2 regions of the Thioalkalivibrio sp. ALE21 genome follow, and region 2 is predicted to be linked to the other one. Evidence: predicted binding sites of a transcription regulator. Region 2 holds the regulator's gene; the other holds the start of a gene.
What was found. The regulator sigma-54, encoded in region 2, starts transcription at its own class of promoters, with help from an activator protein. The targets are predictions, from matches to a motif close to TGGCANGNTNCNTGCTT.

Region 1 (9,112 bases), on a different contig from region 2:
CCGACGTGATCGGCGTGGAGCTGGGCGGGGCGTTCAAGAACGTCCTCGCGGTGGCCTCCGGTATCGCCGACGGGGCCGGGTTCGGCGCCAACGCCCGCGCCGCGCTGCTGACCCGCGGGCTGGCCGAGTTGCAGCGCCTGGGCGAGGCCCTGGGGGCGCGGCCGCAGACCCTGACCGGGCTGTCCGGCCTCGGCGATCTGCTGCTCACCTGCACCGACGACCAGTCGCGCAACCGCCGCGTCGGTCTTTTGCTGGGCCAGGGTTACGACCTGGCGACCGCGCGCGAGCGGGTGGGCCAGTCGGTGGAAGGGGTCGAGACCGCGCGCGTGGCGGTGGAACGCGCGCATGCCGCCGGCGTGGAGATGCCGATCTGCGAGGAGGTGCACGCGGTGCTCTACCGTGGCCGGCGGGTGCACGACGCGGTGCGGCGCCTGCTGGAGCGCGACCCGGTCGCCGAGAATATCTGACCCATCGGCTCATTCGCCGCCGGCGAAGTCCAGCTGGCGCCAGGCCTCGTAGATCACCGCCGCGACCGAATTGCCGAGATTGAGGCTGCGGCTGCCGGGCTGCATCGGCAGCCGCAGGCGCCGCTCCTCCGGGATCGCGTCCAGTTCCTGCTGCGGCAGGCCGCGGCTCTCGGGGCCGAACAGGAAGGCATCGCCCGCGGCGAACGCCGGGTTATCGAAGCGGCTGCTCCCGCGCGTGGTGATCGCGAACACCCGCCGCGGGGCCACGGATTCCCGCCAGGCGGCCAGGCTGTCATACTCGCGGACCCGGGCCCATTCCCGGTAATCCAGCCCCGCGCGGCGCAGCCGGCTCTCGTCCAGGCTGAAGCCCAGCGGGTGGATCAGATGCAGGGCCGCCCCGGTGTTGGCGGCCAGACGAATGACGTTCCCGGTGTTCGGCGGGATCTCGGGCTGATACAGGACGATGTGAAACATGAGCGAAGCGCGCGACGATTCGCGGCTCTCCCTGGAATTCTGCGGGCTGCATTTCAACACGCCTCTGGTGCTGCTGTCCGGCTGTGTCGGCTTCGGCGAGGAATATACCCGGGTGGCCGGCTTTTCCAACCGCGATGCCGGCGCGGTGTGCCTCAAGGGCACTACGGGGGCCGCCCGGCCCGGCAACCCCCCGCACCGGGTGTACGAGACCCCGGAGGGCATGCTCAACGCCATCGGCCTGCAGAATCCCGGGGTCGAACAGGTGGTCGGCGGGATCCTGCCGGGGCTGGATTACGACGAGACGCGCTTCATCGCCAACGTCTCCGGCTCCACCATCGAGGAATACATCGCGGTCACCCGGGCCTTCGACGATTCCCCGGTGGACGCGATCGAGATCAACATCTCCTGCCCCAACGTGAAGGAAGGCGGGGTCGCCTTCGGCAATGATCCGGACATGTCCGCGCGGGTGGTCGAGGCCTGCCGTTCGGTCACGCAGAAGCCCCTGATTACCAAGCTCTCGCCCAACCAGACCGACATCGCCGAGAACGCCCGGCGCTGCATCGAGGCGGGCACCGACGGCTTTGCCGTGATCAACACCCTGATGGGCATGGCGGTGGATGCCGAGAGCGGCCGCGCGGTGATCGGCAACAACCAGGGCGGGTTGTCGGGCCCGGCGATCAAGCCGGTGGCGCTGCTGAAGGTCCACCAGGTCCACCAGGTGGCCAGGGCCCATGGCATCCCGATCATCGGCCAGGGCGGGGTCACCCGCGCCGAGGATGCCCTGGAGTTCCTGCTCGCGGGGGCCAGCACCGTGGGCGTGGGCACCGGGCTGTTCTACGATCCGCTGTGCCTGCCGAAGATCCTCGCCGGCATCAACGACTACATGGACCGCCACGGGATCGGCCACGTGAGCGAGCTGACCGGGCGGCTGCAGCTGAACGAGGGGTTCTCCGGCTGCGGCGCCTGACGCGCCGGCAGCGGCCGGGCCCGCCGGTTACGGTCGCTCCTCGTTCATACCCAGCTCCTGGATCTTGCGCGTCAGCGTGTTGCGGCCCCAGCCCAGCAGGGCCGCGGCCTGCTGGCGGTGTCCGCCCGAGGCCCGCAGCGCCTCGCGGATCAGCGTGCGTTCCATCGCCGGCTGCAGGCTTCCCAGCACGTCCCGGTCGCCACGTTCCCAGTGCTCGCGGGCCACGCGCGCCAGTTCATCGGTCCACTCCCGGGGTTCGACCGGCACGGTCCGGGCCGGTCCCGGTTGCGGCGTATCCGTGGACCGGGGCGCGTCATCGCGGCGCAGTTCCGCCGGCAGGTCGTCCAGGTGCACCTCGCGTCCGGAGGCCATCACCGTCAGCCAGCGACAGGTGTTTTCCAGCTGGCGCACATTGCCCGGCCATGGCAGGCGCTGCATCTCCGCGACCACCTCGGGGCGCATCACCTTGGGCTCCACGCCCAGCTCGGTGGCGACCTCGCTCATGAAATGATTCACCAGCAGCGGGATGTCTTCCGGCCGCTCGCGCAGCGACGGCACATGGATGCGGATCACGTTGAGGCGGTGGAACAGGTCCTCGCGGAACTGACCCGCGCGCACTCGCTCCTCCAGGTCCTGGTGGGTCGCGGCGATGATGCGCACGTCGGTATGGATGGGGGTATGCCCGCCCACCCGGTAGAAGGTCCCGTCGGCCAGCACCCGCAGCAGGCGGGTCTGCAGGTCGAACGGCATGTCGCCGATCTCGTCGAGGAACAGGGTCCCGCCGTCGGCCTGCTCGAAGCGGCCCTTGCGCGTCTGGCTGGCGCCGGTAAAGGCCCCCCGCTCGTGGCCGAACAGCTCGCTCTCGAGCAGGTCCTTGGGGATGGCCGCGGTGTTCAGGGCGATCAGCGGCTGCCCCGCCCGCGGACTGTGCTGATGCAGCGCGCGTGCGACCAGCTCCTTGCCGGTGCCCGATTCGCCGTTGATCAGCACCGTGATGTTGGAGCGTGACAGGCGGCCGATGGCGCGGAACATCTCCTGCATCGCCGGCGCCTCGCCGATGATCGGGGTTTCCTCGGCGCTGCCCTCGTCGGGCGTTGCGGCCGCCAGGCTGTCACGGCGAGCCTCCAGGGCACGCTGAACCAGGGCCACCGCCTCGTCCACGTCGAACGGCTTGGGCAGGTATTCGAACGCCCCGGTCTGGTAGGCGCCCACCGCGCTCTCCAGATCGGAGAATGCGGTCATGATGATCACCGGCGGCGCGTCACCCCGGCTCTGCATGCGCGCCAGGAAATCGAGCCCGTTGAGCCCCGGCATGCGAATGTCGGCGACGATGGTGTCCGGGGTGTCTTCCGTCTCCAGGGCCGCCCATGCCGCGTCGGCGGACTCGAACCCGCGCACCGCGATATCGGATCGGCTCAGGGCGCGTTCCAGCACCCAGCGGATGGAATCGTCGTCGTCGATGATCCAGACCGTCGGAGTCATGCCTCGGGGCTCTCGCTGGCGGGCGGTCCGGCCACGGGCAGGAGGATGTCGAAGCGCGTGGAGCCGGGCCGTGAATGGCATTCGATCAGGCCGTCATGCAGCTGCACCAGGCTCTGCGCGATCGGCAGCCCCAGGCCGGTGCCACTGGCGCGACCGGTGATCATGGGAAAGAAGATCCGTTCGCGGACCTCCTCGGGGATTCCGGGGCCATTGTCGCGCACGCTCAGGCGCGCCACCAGCCGGTGCCGTTTGCCGGAAACGGTGTACTGGCGCAGGATGCGCGAGCTCAGCACGATCTCGCCCTCGTCACCCAGAGCCTGCAGCGCGTTCTGCACCAGATTGAGCAGCGCCTGTACCAGCATGTCGCGATCCGCTTTGATCTCCGGGATCGACGGGTCGTAGTCGCCGCGGATCTTCACGCCCAGCGGCAGCTGCACACTGATCAGGCCGCGCACGTGCTCGAGGATCTCGTGCAGGTTGACCGATGTCCGTTGCGGCATGTTGTTGGGGCCGAGCATGCGGTCCACCAGGGCACGCAGGCGGTCGGCCTCGTGGATGATGATGCGCGTGTATTCGCGCAGGTCGGGATCATCCAGTTCCCCGGCCAGCAGCTGCGCGGCACCGCGCAGGCCGCCCAGCGGGTTCTTGATCTCGTGCGCCAGCCCGCGCGTGACTGCGCGCGAGATGGCCTGCTGCTTCTGTAGCTGCTCCTCGCGCGAGATCCGTTCGTGGCGGTCGATGGCGCTGAGCTCGAACAGCAGCCGCCCGGGTTCGTCGCCCTCGCCCTGCAGCGGGGTGATGATCACATCGGCGAGGAAGCTCTCCGCGCGCAGGGGTTCCATCTGGCGCGCCCGCAGGGTGATCGGCTGGTCCTGGACCAGCGCGCTGCGCAGGCGTGTGGACAGGTTGCGGTCCAGATGCAGCCAGTGGCCGAGCGGGTGCCCGAGGATGCGTTCGCGGCTGAGTCCCAGAAGGACCTCGGCGGAACCGTTCATGGCCTGCAGTCGCAGTTCTCCGTCGGTGACCATGACGGCCGTGGACAGGTCGTCCCACCACGGAGGGGTGGGCAGCGGAGGGGACGGACGGGGCGTATGCGGGCTCATCATCCGGCTTTAAGCATGAAGCGCGCCAGCATGGTCACGGGGGGCCGGGGCGCTTCGTCCGGGGGCATTGCGCGGGCATGCGCCGATAAGGTGCAGTCATTGCCCCATTATAAGGCATTCCGTGCATTATTGTGGTGCGACGTTCGCGGGCGGTTCAGAAATCCACCAGTTCCACGGGCACCGGGACGTCCTCGATCGAAGTTTCGTCTTCTTCGTCGGCCTCTTCGTCCGCGGCCGCGTCTTCCTCCGGATCGTCGTCCGTCGGGTCTTCTCCCGGCCGCCGGATCGGACGTTCGAGGATCTCGCGGGCATTCTCCAGGGGGACGGCGCCCATCGGCTCCTGAACCTCGATGCGTTCGCTGCGCCCGTCGCCCGGCGCCTCGTCGGAGAAATGCACCACACCGTCTTCATCCACCCAGCGGTGGACCTCGGTGGAGGCCAGAACGCCGATGCCCGGCGCCCCGGCGATGGCCAGGGCCAAAAGCCCCGCGAGGGAGGCCCGCGGGGTCATCAGGCGGCGGGCCTTACCCATACCGACTGCACCCGGGTGCCGGCGTCCTGCAGGCCGGCCAGGCGCGGATCGGGGCCCGCGGGTGCGCGGCCGGCCTCGATGCGTTCCAGCCAGTCGTCGAGCGCGGCCATGCGCAGCAGGGTCGGGGCGGCGCCGCGTTCGATCGCGCTCAGCGGGCGCTCCTGGTGATAGCCGCCCAGCAGGGCCCGGTAACGTTCGCGGTCCAGTTCGCCCGCCTCGTTCACGCTCACCGCAAGTGCGATGCGCGCCAGCTGCCAGAACGCCGGCACGGGGGCCGGCGGGATCGTCAGATCCGCCAGTCCGGTGTGCTCGCCGTGCCGCCTGACCGAGTGCCAGAAGCTGCCGGCCACCGGCAGGTCCTCGAACCGGTACAGCCCCTGATGATGCAGCTCCCGGTTCAGTTGTTCGCGCGCCTGTTCGTCCAGGGTTGAGCTCAGGTCTTCGGTGCGTTCGCGCAGCTGCTGCTGCAGCACGCCGCGGCGCCAGACGCTGTCCTGCGGCAGGACCTCCGCCGGATGCCAGGCCTGCCAGCGGGCGGCGAGGCGGCCCAGCGCCTCCGGCGTGCCGGGACCACTGGCGATCGCCCCGGGCTCCGCGGCGTTGCCGCGCTCCAGGGTCCAGCGCGCGCGATCCCCGTCGAGCTGCGGGGCATCGCCGGCGGCGGGCAGCCCCACGGGCGCGCCGGCCGCCCGGGCGGCGGCAAAGGCCGCTTCCAGCGCCGCGGCACCCGCGGCCGGAAGTTCCACGGTCGACTGTGTGCTTACCATTCCAGGATCCTCCAGCGAGGCGGGGTGAAATCGGGGGAAAGGTCGTCACGGCGCCGCAGGTCGCCTTCCCCGGTGACATCCACCAGGTAGTAGGTGGGTCCGGCGGCGGGGTTGACCTCAACGATCACCAGGTCGCCGTCCACGCGGTATTCGCGCCGGGTCTCGCCGTCGCGCTCCATGATGATGACGTCGGCTTCCTCCAGCTCCTGCAGCTGGCGGGCGCGCTCGTCCAGTACCGGAGGCGGGGCGGCCTCGTCGGGCATGTCGGGCGGTGGCGGGGCGTCCTCGAAGTCCTGGGCCGCCAGCGGCCCGGCGGCGAGAAAAAGGCCCAGCAGGGCAGCGGCCAGCGCCGTGGCGCGGGTGCTCGTCATCATCAGAGCTCCATCAGTCGTTGTTTCTCTTCCGCCGAGGGCTCGAAGCTGCGGGCCTCGTAGTACTCGAAGATCACGTCCACGACCTCCTCGGGGGTGTCCACCACCGAGTATAGATTGAGGTCCTCGGCATCGATGGTGCCATGGGTGACCAGCGCGTCCTCGAACCACTGCAGCAGGCCTTCCCAGAACTTGCTGCCCACCAGCACCACCGGGATGCGGCGGGTCTTGCCGGTCTGCACCAGGGTCAGGATCTCGGCCAGCTCGTCCAGCGTGCCGAAGCCGCCCGGCAGCACCACGTAGGCGGAGGCGTACTTGACGAACATCACCTTGCGCGAAAAGAAGTGCCGGAACCCCAGCCCGATGTCCTGGTACGGGTTGGCGTGCTGTTCGTGCGGCAGCTGGATGTTGAGCCCGATGCTGGGCGAGTGACCGGCAAACGCCCCCTTGTTGGCCGCCTCCATGATGCCCGGCCCGCCGCCACTGACGACCGCGAAACCCGCGTCCGACAGCTGGCGCGAGATCTGCTCCGCGAGCAGATAATCCGGGTGGTCCGACGGGATGCGTGCCGACCCGAACACGCTGACCGAGGGCTTGATGTGCGCCAGGCGTTCGAAGCCCTCCACGAACTCCGCCATGATCTGGAAGATCTTCCAGCTCTCGCGGGTCAGCGAGGAATCGTCGATGGGCCGCAGCCCGGGGTGTTCCGCTCGATCTTGATCGTTCATCGGGGCGCATTCTTTGCACTCTGGGGCGCCTAGACTAACCGTGGCCCGACGGGCGTACAAATCGCGCCGGCGTTGCTCGGGCCGGGCCCCGCAGCCTGCTAGAATGCTTCCCTCGCAAGCCCAGCCGGATCCGCATGATGTCGCAAGCCCCGCTCGTCCTGGTCGACGGTTCCTCCTACCTGTTCCGGGCCTACCACGCCCTGCCCCCGCTGACCGCCCCCGACGGCCACCCCACCGGGGCGCTCTACGGCGTGGCCAACATGCTGCGCAAGCTGCGCGCGGACTATGCCCCCGAGCGCATGGGGGTGGTGTTCGACGCGAAGGGGCCCACCTTCCGCGACGAGATCTACCCTGAATACAAGGCCACCCGGCCGCCGATGCCGGAGGAGCTGGCGGCGCAGATCGAGCCGCTGCACGAGCTGGTGCAGCTGATGGGCTTCCCGCTGCTGTGCGTGGAAGGGGTGGAGGCGGATGACGTGATCGCCACCCTGGCCGACCGTGCCGCGGCCTCCGGGCAGGAGGTGGTCATCTCCACCGGCGACAAGGACCTGGCGCAGCTGGTGGATGGCCACGTGACCCTGGTCAACACCATGAGCGGGACGGTGCTGGATCCCGCCGGGGTGCGCGAGAAGTTCGGCGTGGAGCCGGGGCAGATCGTCGACTACCTCGCGCTGATGGGCGACAGCGTGGACAACATCCCGGGGGTCGAGAAGGTCGGGCCCAAGACCGCGGCCAAATGGATCGCGAAGTACGGCGACCTCGACACCATCCTCGAGCGGGCCGACGAGATCGGCGGCAAGATCGGCGAGAATCTGCGCGCCGCGGCCGATCGCCTGCCGACCTCGCGCGAGCTGATCACCGTGCGCCGGGATGTCGATCTCCCGCTGGGCCCCGACGACCTCGAGCTGCGCGAGCCCGATTCGCAGCAGCTGCTGGAGCGGGTGCGCCACCACGGGTTCTCCCGCTGGCGGGCGGAGCTGGAAGGCGGCGACGCCGGGGGCGATGCCTCCGGTAACGGCGGTGATGCCGATCCGGGGCAGGCGGCGCAATATCACACCGTGCGGGACGAGGCGGCATTCACGGAGCTGCTGGAACGCCTGCAGGGCGCCGCGCGGGTCGGGTTTGACACCGAGACCAGCAGCCTGGAGGCAATGCGGGCCGAGCTGATCGGCATGTCCTTCGCGTTCGAGGCGGGTACCGCGTACTACTTGCCGCTGGCCCACAGCGGTCCGGATGCCGATCCGCAGCTCCCGCGCGAGGCGACCCTGGAGCGCCTGCGGCCGTGGCTGGAATCGGCCGAACACGGCAAGCTCGGCCATAACCTCAAGTACGACCGCAACGTGCTGGGCAACCATGGCATCGTGCTGCGCGGCATCGTCGATGACACCATGCTGCAGTCGTTCTGCCTCGACGCCGGCGCCAACCGGCACGACCTGGATTCCCTGGCCGAGCGCCATCTGGATCACCGCACCACGAAATACGAAGACGTGGCCGGCAAGGGGGCGAAACAGATCCCGTTCGCCGAGGTGGACGTCGGCATCGCCACCGATTATGCCGGCGAGGACGCGGACATCTGCCTGCGTCTGGACGCCCTGTTCCGGCCGCGCCTGAACGAGGCCGAGGGCCCGGCCTTCGTCTACCGCGAGATCGAGATGCCGCTGGTGCCGGTGCTCGCGGACATCGAGCGCGCCGGCGTGAAGGTGGACCCGGACCTGCTCGGCGAGCAGAGCCAGGAGCTGCTGAGCGAGATGGAGCGCATCGAGCGCGAGGCCTTCGACGAGGCCGGTACCGAGTTCAATCTCGGCTCGCCCAAGCAGATCCAGGAGATCCTGTTCGAGCGCCTGGGCCTGCCGGTGCTGCGGCGCACGCCCAAGGGCCAGCCCTCCACCGCCGAGGACGTGCTGGAGCAGATGGCGGACGACTACGCCCTGCCCCGGCTGATCCTGGAGCACCGTGGCCTGTCCAAGCTGCGCAGTACCTATACCGAGACCCTGCCGCGGCGTATCCACCCGGAGACCGGGCGGGTGCATACCTCGTATCACCAGGCCGGCGCGGCCACCGGGCGCCTGTCGTCCTCCGAGCCCAACCTGCAGAACATTCCGGTGCGCACCGAGGCCGGCCGGCGCATCCGCCGGGCGTTCATTGCCGAGCCGGGGTACCGCCTGCTGGCGGCCGACTATTCGCAGATCGAGCTGCGGATCATGGCCCATCTGTCGCAGGA
Region 2 (9,112 bases):
TGGGCATGACCCTCGGCGTGCTGTGCCTGCCGGACGGCAAGCGCGCCCGGCGTGAGGCCAAGCCCGCGTTCGAATGGTTCTACCGCAACATGTTCCGGCAGACCCTGCCGGTGCTGGAACGCCTGATCGAGGGCTACGACTACTACCGCTCGCTGGGCCGCTTCCGCCACCTGGTCAAGGCCGGGATCAACCTGAAGATCCTCGACATGCTGGGCATGACGCTGGTCGGCACCCCCGAGGAATGCCGCGAGCGCATCGAGGCCCTGCGCGAGGCGGGCGTGGATCACCTGCTGCTGGCTTTCGGCGCCGGGGCCGTGCCGCGCGAACTGGCGGAGGAGTCCATGCGCTGCTTCGCCGAAGAGGTCATGCCGGAATTCCTCGATGGCCCCGCCCCGACCCGATAACCGCATGCGCGTTGCCGTCACCGGCGCAGCCGGTCGCATCGGCCGGGTCCTGCTGCCCGAACTGCTGCACACCCCGGAGGTGGAGCGGATCATTGCCCTGGATCGCGAACCGGCGGACTTCCCCGGGGCCGCGACCCTGCCGGCGGACCGCTACGACCTGCGCCAGAAGGATCTGGCGCAACTGACGCCCGAAGACCTCGCCGGGACCGATACCCTGGTGCATCTGGCCTTCCAGCTGATGGGCGGGCACGGCGGACGCCAGCGCCACGACCGCGACTGGGTGCGCCGGCAGAACGTGGAACTGTCGCGGTCGGTCTTCGCGACCGCCGCACAGGCCGGTGTGCGCCATGTAGTGTTCCTCTCCAGCGCCGCGGTCTACGGCCCGTGGCCGGACTCGCCCGTCCCCCTGGACGAGGACCGGCCGCTGCGCCCGCGCTTCCCCTACGCCGAGGACAAGGTCGCCACCGAACAGGCCCTGGAGGCCACGGGGCGCGACTATCCCGATCTGGTCTCCACCGTCCTGCGGCCGCCCGCGGTAGTCGGGCCGCATGCCCACCCGCTGCTGCAGCGGATCGCCCGCAGCCGCCTTCACCCGGCCGGGATCGACGCGCCGGTGCAGATCCTGTGGGAAGAAGACGCCGCGCGGGCAATCGCCGCCGCGGTCACCCGCCGCGCCCCGGGCTGCTTCAACCTGGGCACCGAACCGGTGTGGTCGCTGCGTGCCATGGCCCGTTACGGTCGGCGCCTGACCCTGCCGGTACCCGCCGGCCTCATTCGCAGACTGCACCCGCTGGCCTGGCGCCTGAGCGCACGGGCCGGTGATCCGGGCTGGGTGCGCGGGCTCGACGGCCCGCTGGTCCTGGACTGCACGCGCGCACGCCGGGAACTCGACTGGCAACCCCGGGTCACGACCCCGGAGTGCCTCGAGCGCCTGCGGGTCGGCAATCGATAGGGGGCGACCGGACCACGCATGCTGCTGCCGCTGCTCGCCGTCGTCGGTGGTCTCGTGCTGCTCGCCGCCAGTGCCGATCGCTTCGTGTTCGGCGCCGCCGGCCTGGCGCGCGGGCTCGGGGTCTCGCCGGTGCTGATCGGCCTTACCGTAGTCGCCTTCGGCACTTCGGCCCCGGAGATCATCGTCTCGCTGCTGGCCAGCCTGCAGGGAGCGCCGGGGCTGGCGGTGGGCAACGCGATCGGCTCGAACATCGCCAACCTGGGACTGGTACTCGGGCTGGCCGCCCTGATCGCCCCGATCATCGCCGGTCACGGGCTGGTACGACGCGAACTGCCACTGTTGCTGCTGGCCACGCTCGGTGTGCTGTTGCTGCTGCTGGACGGCCGGCTGGCGCGGGCGGAAGGGGTGATCATGCTGGCCGGCCTGATCGCGGTCGTGGTCTGGATGATCCGCGCGGCCCGCCACCCCGGCACGCCCCCGGAGTCCGACCCCGGGCTGGCCCCGCCCCCGCCGGCGGCCACGCCCGGCGGTCTCCCGACCGCCCTGGGGTGGCTCGCCGGCGGTCTGGTGGTGCTGCTGGCGAGCAGCCAGGCGCTGGTCTGGGGGGCAGTCGAGATCGCCACCGCCCTGGGAGCCGGCGAACTGCTGATCGGCCTGACCCTGGTCGCGATCGGCACCAGTCTGCCGGAACTGGCCACCACCGTGGCCAGCGCGCTGCGCCGCGAAACCGGCATGGCCCTCGGCAACGTCGTCGGTTCCAATCTGTTCAACCTGCTGGCGGTGCTGGCGGTACCCGCCCTGATCGCGCCGCTGGCGGTGGAACCCGCAGTGCTGACCCGTGACTATCCGGTGATGCTGGCCCTGACCGTGGCGGTGCTGCTGGCCGCCCGCTTCGGCTCGGGACGCATCACCCGCTGGCACGGAGCCCTTCTCCTTCTGGCCTTCAGCGGCTACCTTGTGACTCTCGCAATCACGGCACCGGCATGGATCTGAACCCCGACACAACCCGCAAGCTTGCACTGGCCGTCCTCGAAAATGAGGCCGACGCGGTGCGCGGCCTCACCGCGCGCATCGACGACGCCTTCCTCGCGGCCTGCCGGCACATCCTCGCCTGTCGCGGGCGGGTGGTGGTTACCGGCATGGGCAAGTCCGGCCACATCGGCAGCAAGCTGGCGGCCACCCTCGCCTCCACCGGCACGCCGGCGTTCTTCGTGCATCCGGGCGAGGCCAGCCACGGCGATCTCGGCATGATCACCCGCGACGACGTAGTGATCGCCCTGTCGAACTCCGGCGAGACCGACGAGATCCTCACCATCCTGCCGCTGATCCGACGCCTGGACGTCCCGCTGATCGCGATGACCGGCAACCCCGGCTCGCGCCTGGGCACCGATGCCAGCGTACACCTGGATGTCAGCGTGGAACACGAGGCCTGCCCGCTGGGGCTGGCGCCGACCTCCAGCACCACCGCGGCCCTGGCGATGAGCGATGCCCTGGCGGTGGCGGTGCTGGACGCGCGCGGCTTCACCGCGAACGACTTCGCCCGCTCGCATCCCGGCGGCCGCCTCGGGCGTCGCCTGCTGATCCACGTCGGCGACATCATGCATACCGGCGAAGCGATCCCGCGCATCGCACCAGACGCGCCGCTGAAGGATGCGCTGTTCGAGATCACCCGCAAGGGGCTGGGGCTGGTGATCGTCAGCGACCCGGAGGACCGGATCCTGGGGGTCTTCACCGACGGCGACCTGCGCCGCACCCTGGACCTCGGCCACAGCCTCGACAGCCTGACCATCGGCGAGGTCATGACCCGCGACGGCCACACCGCCGGTGCCGACTGGCTGGCGGCCGAGGCCCTGGAGATGATGGAGAGCCGCCGGATCAACGCCCTGCCGGTGGCCGACGCCGACCGCCGCCTGCAGGGGGTCATCAACATGCACGACCTGCTGCGCGCGGGGGTGGCCTGATGAACACCGAAACCGACCTTTCCACCCTGCAGCGGACCACCCGACTGTTGATCCTGGACGTCGACGGCGTGCTGACCGACGGCGCGCTGTTTCTCGGCGACGGTGGCGAACAGTACAAGGCCTTCCACAGCCGCGACGGCCACGGCCTGCGCATGGCCATGGACGACGGGCTGGAGGTCGCAATCCTCACCGGGCGGCAGTCGGCGGTCGTGGAGCATCGCCTGCGGGATCTGGGCATCCGTCACTGCATCCAGGGCCGGCGGGACAAGGGCGCCGCGCTGGCGCAATTGCTGGAGCAGACCGGGCACCGCGCCGCCGAGGCCGCGTTCGTGGGCGACGACGTGGTCGATCTGCCGGCGATGCGCAGGGTTGCCCTGGGCATCGCGGTCGGCGACGCCCATCCGTTCGTGCGCCAGCACGCGCAGTGGGTCACCACGGCCGATGGCGGGCGCGGCGCGGTGCGCGAAGTCTGCGAGGACCTGCTGGCCGCGCGCGGCCGCCTCGAGGCCGTGCTCGAAAGCTACCTGCACGCATGAACCCGGATCCGCGTCGCGCCCTGCTCGCCGCCCGGCTGCTGACCACCGGGCTCCTGCTCGCCGGGCCGGCAGCGGCCGAGCCGCCTGCCGAACCCGCGGCCGACGCCGAACCCACGCTGCAGATCGAGGGGTTTACCGCGCATGTCACTGGCGAGGACGGGCGGCCCACCCACCGCCTGCAGGGGTCGCGGCTGCGCGAATACGACCGGGATGCGGTCCAGTTCATCGATGACCCGGAGCTGGATCTGCTGGACCAACGGGGCCTGAACTGGACCTGGCGGGCCCCGCGCGCGGCGCATCAGCCCGATCGCGAACTGCTGCATACCTTCGGCCACACCCGCGGCGTGCGCCCCGAACGCAACGAGCGCGTGCGCACGGTGATCGAGTCGCGCGACGTGCGCGTGGCGCTGGACACCCGGCTGACGACCTCGTCGGCGTCGAGCACTCTGGAACAGCCGGGACTGTTCCAGCGGGGTACCGGCCTGCGCGCCGACCCGCAAGCGGATACCATTGAACTGCTCGCCGAGGTCTACACGCTGTACAGCGACCTGCCGCAGGAGGACCGCCCGGAATGAACCCGGCCACAACCGAACATCGCCGCGCGGGCATCCGCCGACCGGCCCCGCTGCTTGCCGTGGCGGGCGTACTCGCACTGATCCTGGCAGCCCCGCCGGCGACCGGCCGCGAGGATGCCCTGCCGGTGGAGATCACCGCGGACCACGCCGAGATGGACGAACGCGCGGGCACCGGCACCTACACCGGCGACGTAATCGTGGTGCGCGGCGATGCCACGCTGGAAGCAGACCGCGTGATCGTGCACATGCGCGAGCGCCGCCCCTACGAGATCGAGGCCCACGGCGAGCCCGCACGCCTGGAGTCGCCCGATCCCGAGACCGGCGAGATGCGCATCGCCGAAGGGCTGCGCATCGACTATTTCCTCGACGAGGAACGCGTGATCCTGACCGAACGGGCGCGCGTCATCACCGCCGCCGAGGATGCCCGCGGGCAGCGCATCACCTATGACCTCGAGCGCGACGTGATCCGCGCGGAACGCGGCGACACCGACGACGAGCGCGTGCACATCCGCCTGCAGCCACGCGAGGACGATCCATGAGGCCCGCGGCCGACGGCCATCTGGTCGCCCGCGAGCTGAGCAAGCGCTATGGCCAGCGTACCGTGCTGGACGCAATGGACGTGGACCTGGTGCCCGGCGAGGTGGTCGGCCTGCTGGGACCCAACGGGGCCGGCAAGACCACCTGTTTCTACAGTCTGGTCGGCCTGATCCGGCCCAATACCGGGCGCATCACCCTGGGCGGGCGCGACATCACGCAGGCCCCCATCCACGAACGCGCCCGCGCCGGGCTGGGCTATCTCCCGCAGGAGGCCTCGATCTTCCGCCGCCTGTCGGTCCAGGACAACCTGCAGGCAGTGCTGGAACTGCGGCCCGGACTGGACCGCCACGAGCGCCGCCGCATTGGCGATGCCCTGATCGAGGAATTCCAGCTCGAAACCGTGCGCCACAGCCCCGGCATCGCGTTGTCCGGAGGCGAACGGCGGCGCGCCGAGATCGCCCGTGCGCTGGCCGGTGATCCGCGGTTTATCTGCCTGGACGAACCCTTCGCCGGGGTCGACCCGATCTCGGTCAGCGAGATCCAGGAAGTGATCCGCCACCTGGCCGAACGCGGCATCGGCGTACTAATCTCGGACCACAACGTGCGCGAGACCCTGGGCATCTGCCACCGCGCCTACATCCTCAGCGAGGGGCACCTTCTGAGCGCGGGAACGCCGGAGGAACTGCTGGACGATGCCCGCGTGCGCGAGGTCTACCTCGGCGAAAATTTCCGCCTGTGACACCGATCGCCACATCCGGCCGGTGCACAAGGCCACAACAAGGGATTACTATTCACTTATGGTGAACAACGCCTCTCCCAACTCATGCTGAAGCCCGGGCTGAACCTGCAGCTCGGTCAGACGCTGACCATGACGCCGCAGCTGCAGCAGGCCATCCGGCTGTTGCAGCTCTCGACGCTGGAGCTCCAGGCCGAGATCCAGCAGGCGCTGGAAAGCAACCCCATGCTGGAACAGGCCGAGGACGACGAACTCGGCGCCGATGGCGAAGAAACCCCGGACCCCGGCACCGAGGGCGAGAACGAGACCGCCAGCGATGCCGCCGCCGGCACCGGCGAAACGGTGGACGCCGGCGGTTCGGAGGATGTCATCCCCGACGAACTGGTGACCGACACCCGCTGGGAAGACATCTACGACGCCAGCGCCAGCCCGCGCGGACTGGACGACCGCGATCCCCTGGAAAACACCTCGGACGACGATGGCGGTGGCCTGCAGGACCACCTGCTGTGGCAGCTGCATCTGTCGCACCTGACCCCGCGTGACCAGCGCATCGGCGCCGCCCTGATCGACACCATCAACGGCGACGGTTACCTCGAGGGGGACGTCGAGACCCTGGCCGACACCATCAGTCAGGGCGAGGACACCCCGGTCGGCACCGACGAGGTGGAGGCAGTGCGCCACTGGCTGCAGCACTGCGACCCCCTCGGGGTCGGGTCGCTGGATCTGCGCGAGTGCCTGGAGGTCCAGCTGGGCGAGCTGGCGCCGGACGCGCCCTCGCGCGAAGCCGCGCGCGCGGTCCTGGAACACGGCATGGACGCCCTTGCCCGGCGTGACTACAAGGCACTGCAGCGCCAGAGCGGCGTGCGCGATGCCGACGAGCTGGCCGCGGCCCTGGACCTGATCCGTACGCTCAACCCGCGTCCCGGCGCCCAGATCAGCGAGACGCCGCCGGAATACGTGGTCCCGGATGTCTACGTGCGTCATACCGACCAGGGCTGGCAGGTCGACCTGAATCCCGAGATCGCCCCGCGCATTCGCGTCAACGACCTCTACGCCGGCATGGTCCGCCAGGTCTCCGATGCCCGCGACAGCGCATTCATGCGCGACCAGCTGCAGGAGGCGCGGTGGTTCATCAAGAGCCTGCACAGCCGCAACGACACCCTCCTGCGCGTAGCGCGAGCGATCGTCGAACGCCAGCAGGGGTTCCTGGAACACGGCGAGGTGGCGATGCAGCCGCTGATCCTGCGCGACATCGCCGAAGCCCTGGAGATGCACGAGTCCACGATCTCGCGGGTGACCACGCAGAAATACATGCACACCCCCCGCGGAGTGTTCGAATTCAAGTATTTCTTCTCCAGTCACGTGGGCACCAGCGACGGCGGGGAATGCTCCGCGACCGCGATTCGTGCCATGATCCGCGAACTCATCGAAGAGGAAACGCCGGGCAAACCGCTCAGCGATTCCCGCCTCGCCCAGATCCTGGCGGATCGGGGCATCAACGTGGCCCGACGTACCGTGGCCAAATACCGGGAGGGCATGAACCTGCCATCCTCCAGCGAACGCCGCCAGATGGCCGCCATGCCGACCGGAAGCAAACCGAAAGGAGCCTGACCCATGCAGATCAACCTCACCGGACACCACGTCGAAATCACCGACGCCCTGCGCGACTACGTCAACGAGAAATTCGAGAAGCTGGAACGCCACTTCGACAAGGTGATCGACGTGCACGTGGTGCTGACCCACGAGAAGACGCAGAAGCTGCACAACAAGGCGGAAGCGAATCTGCAGGTCACCGGCAACCACATCCACGCCGAGGCCAGCCACGACGACATGTACGCCGCCATCGACGGCCTGATCGACAAGGTCGACCGCCAGCTGATCAAGCACAAGGAGAAGGTCAAGGACCATCATCGCGCCGAAGGCCACCAGCGCAACCGCGAACAGACCCCGTAAACCGATGAACCCGGCCGAGCTCATCACCCCGGAGCGCATCGGACTGGAAGCCGACTGCTCCAGCAAGAAACGAGCGCTGGAAACCCTCGCCGATCTGCTGGTGGACGGGGCCGCGGACGGGCTGGCGGCCAGCGCCGCGTTCGAAGCCATGTCGGCCCGCGAAAAACTGGGCTCCACCGGGCTCGGCCATGGCGTGGCGATTCCGCACGGCCGTCTGGCCGAGCTGGATACGCCCCGCATCGCGGTCCTGCGTCTGGATCAGGGCGTGGATTTCGAGGCCATGGACCACGAACCGGTGGACATCCTGATCGCCCTGCTGGTGCCGGAAGAGGCCACCAGCGAACACCTGGACCTGCTGGCCCAGCTCGCACGCGGCCTGTCGCAGCCGGACACCCTCGCCGGCATCCGGCGCGCCGCGGACAGCGCGGGGGTCCAGCAGGCCCTCACCCGGGCCCTGGGAGACACCTGACCATGGCCGACCGGGCGGAGGCGGCAGGCGACGGCACCGCGAGCAACATCACCATCGCCGCGCTCACGCGGGCGATGGGGAGCCGTCTGGACCTGCGCTACGTCCACGGGGAGGAGGCCGCGGGCGACCGCGAACTCCTGGGAGTCGGCGATGGCGACCTGCCGCTGGCCGGCCATCTCAACCTGATCCGCCCCAACCGCATCCAGGTCATCGGCGACTACGAGGCCCGCTACATCGCCGGCCTGTCCGACGAACAGCGTGACCACCTTGTGCTGGAGATGGCCCGCACCGGCACCACCATGGTGATTTTCGCCGAGGACACCTGCCCGTTCCCGCGCATGCCCCACGCTGGTGACGACCCTCTACCAGTGATACTGTGCACTCGCACCTCCTCGCACGAAGTCATCGCCCTGCTCCGCTATTTCCTGCAGCAGCGCCTCGCTCATTTCGAGGTGCGCCACGGGGTGTTCATGGAGATCCTCGGGATCGGCGTGCTGATCTCGGGGGCGTCGAGCGTCGGCAAGAGCGAGGTAGCGCTGGAACTGATCTCGCGGGGCCATCGGCTGATCGCCGATGATGCCCCCGAATTCGCGCGCATTGCCCCCGATATCGTGCGCGGACACTGCCCCGCCCTGCTCCAGGACCTGCTCGAGGTGCGCGGCCTGGGCGTGCTCAACATCCGCGCGATGTACGGCGACTCGGCGATCAAGGGCGGCAAATATCTGCGCCTGATCATCGATCTGCGCGACCACAACGAGCCCTCGCCGGTGCCGGACGATCGTCTGAACGGGCGTCGCGGCGAAAGCGAGATCCTCGGCCTGCGCATCCCGCTGATCAGCCTGCCGGTGGCGCCGGGGCGCAACATCGCGGTCATGATCGAGGCCGCGGTCCGCAATCACCTGCTGCACATGCAGGGCTACATCGCCGGGGACGACCTGCGCGCCCGCCAGCGGCGCCAGATGGGCGAGGATCAGCAGGAGGAGTCCATC

Region 1: the regulator sigma-54 is predicted to act here: its motif matches at 4,505-4,521, upstream of glnL (nitrogen regulation protein NR(II)).

What each region holds. Positions count from the first base shown of each region.
Region 1 covers NZ_QKMA01000003.1:196,471-205,582, forward strand. Annotated here, with positions in the region: gene D893_RS04155 (NAD(P)H-dependent glycerol-3-phosphate dehydrogenase) at 1-467, shown strand, start outside; gene D893_RS04160 (tRNA (cytidine(34)-2'-O)-methyltransferase) at 477-941, opposite strand; gene D893_RS04165 (dihydroorotate dehydrogenase) at 940-1,908, shown strand; gene ntrC (nitrogen regulation protein NR(I)) at 1,936-3,390, opposite strand; gene glnL (nitrogen regulation protein NR(II)) at 3,387-4,493, opposite strand; gene D893_RS04180 (DUF4124 domain-containing protein) at 4,648-5,025, opposite strand; gene D893_RS04185 (hypothetical protein) at 5,004-5,792, opposite strand; gene D893_RS04190 (DUF2782 domain-containing protein) at 5,786-6,166, opposite strand; gene D893_RS04195 (TIGR00730 family Rossman fold protein) at 6,166-6,891, opposite strand; gene polA (DNA polymerase I) at 7,029-9,112, shown strand, end outside.
Region 2 covers NZ_QKMA01000004.1:53,754-62,865, forward strand. Annotated here, with positions in the region: gene D893_RS04980 (LLM class flavin-dependent oxidoreductase) at 1-404, shown strand, start outside; gene D893_RS04985 (NAD-dependent epimerase/dehydratase family protein) at 409-1,356, shown strand; gene D893_RS04990 (calcium/sodium antiporter) at 1,375-2,349, shown strand; gene D893_RS04995 (KpsF/GutQ family sugar-phosphate isomerase) at 2,340-3,317, shown strand; gene D893_RS05000 (HAD hydrolase family protein) at 3,317-3,853, shown strand; gene lptC (LPS export ABC transporter periplasmic protein LptC) at 3,850-4,428, shown strand; gene lptA (lipopolysaccharide transport periplasmic protein LptA) at 4,425-4,967, shown strand; gene lptB (LPS export ABC transporter ATP-binding protein) at 4,964-5,704, shown strand; gene D893_RS05020 (RNA polymerase factor sigma-54) at 5,789-7,312, shown strand; gene raiA (ribosome-associated translation inhibitor RaiA) at 7,316-7,654, shown strand; gene D893_RS05030 (PTS sugar transporter subunit IIA) at 7,659-8,123, shown strand; gene hprK (HPr(Ser) kinase/phosphatase) at 8,126-9,112, shown strand, end outside.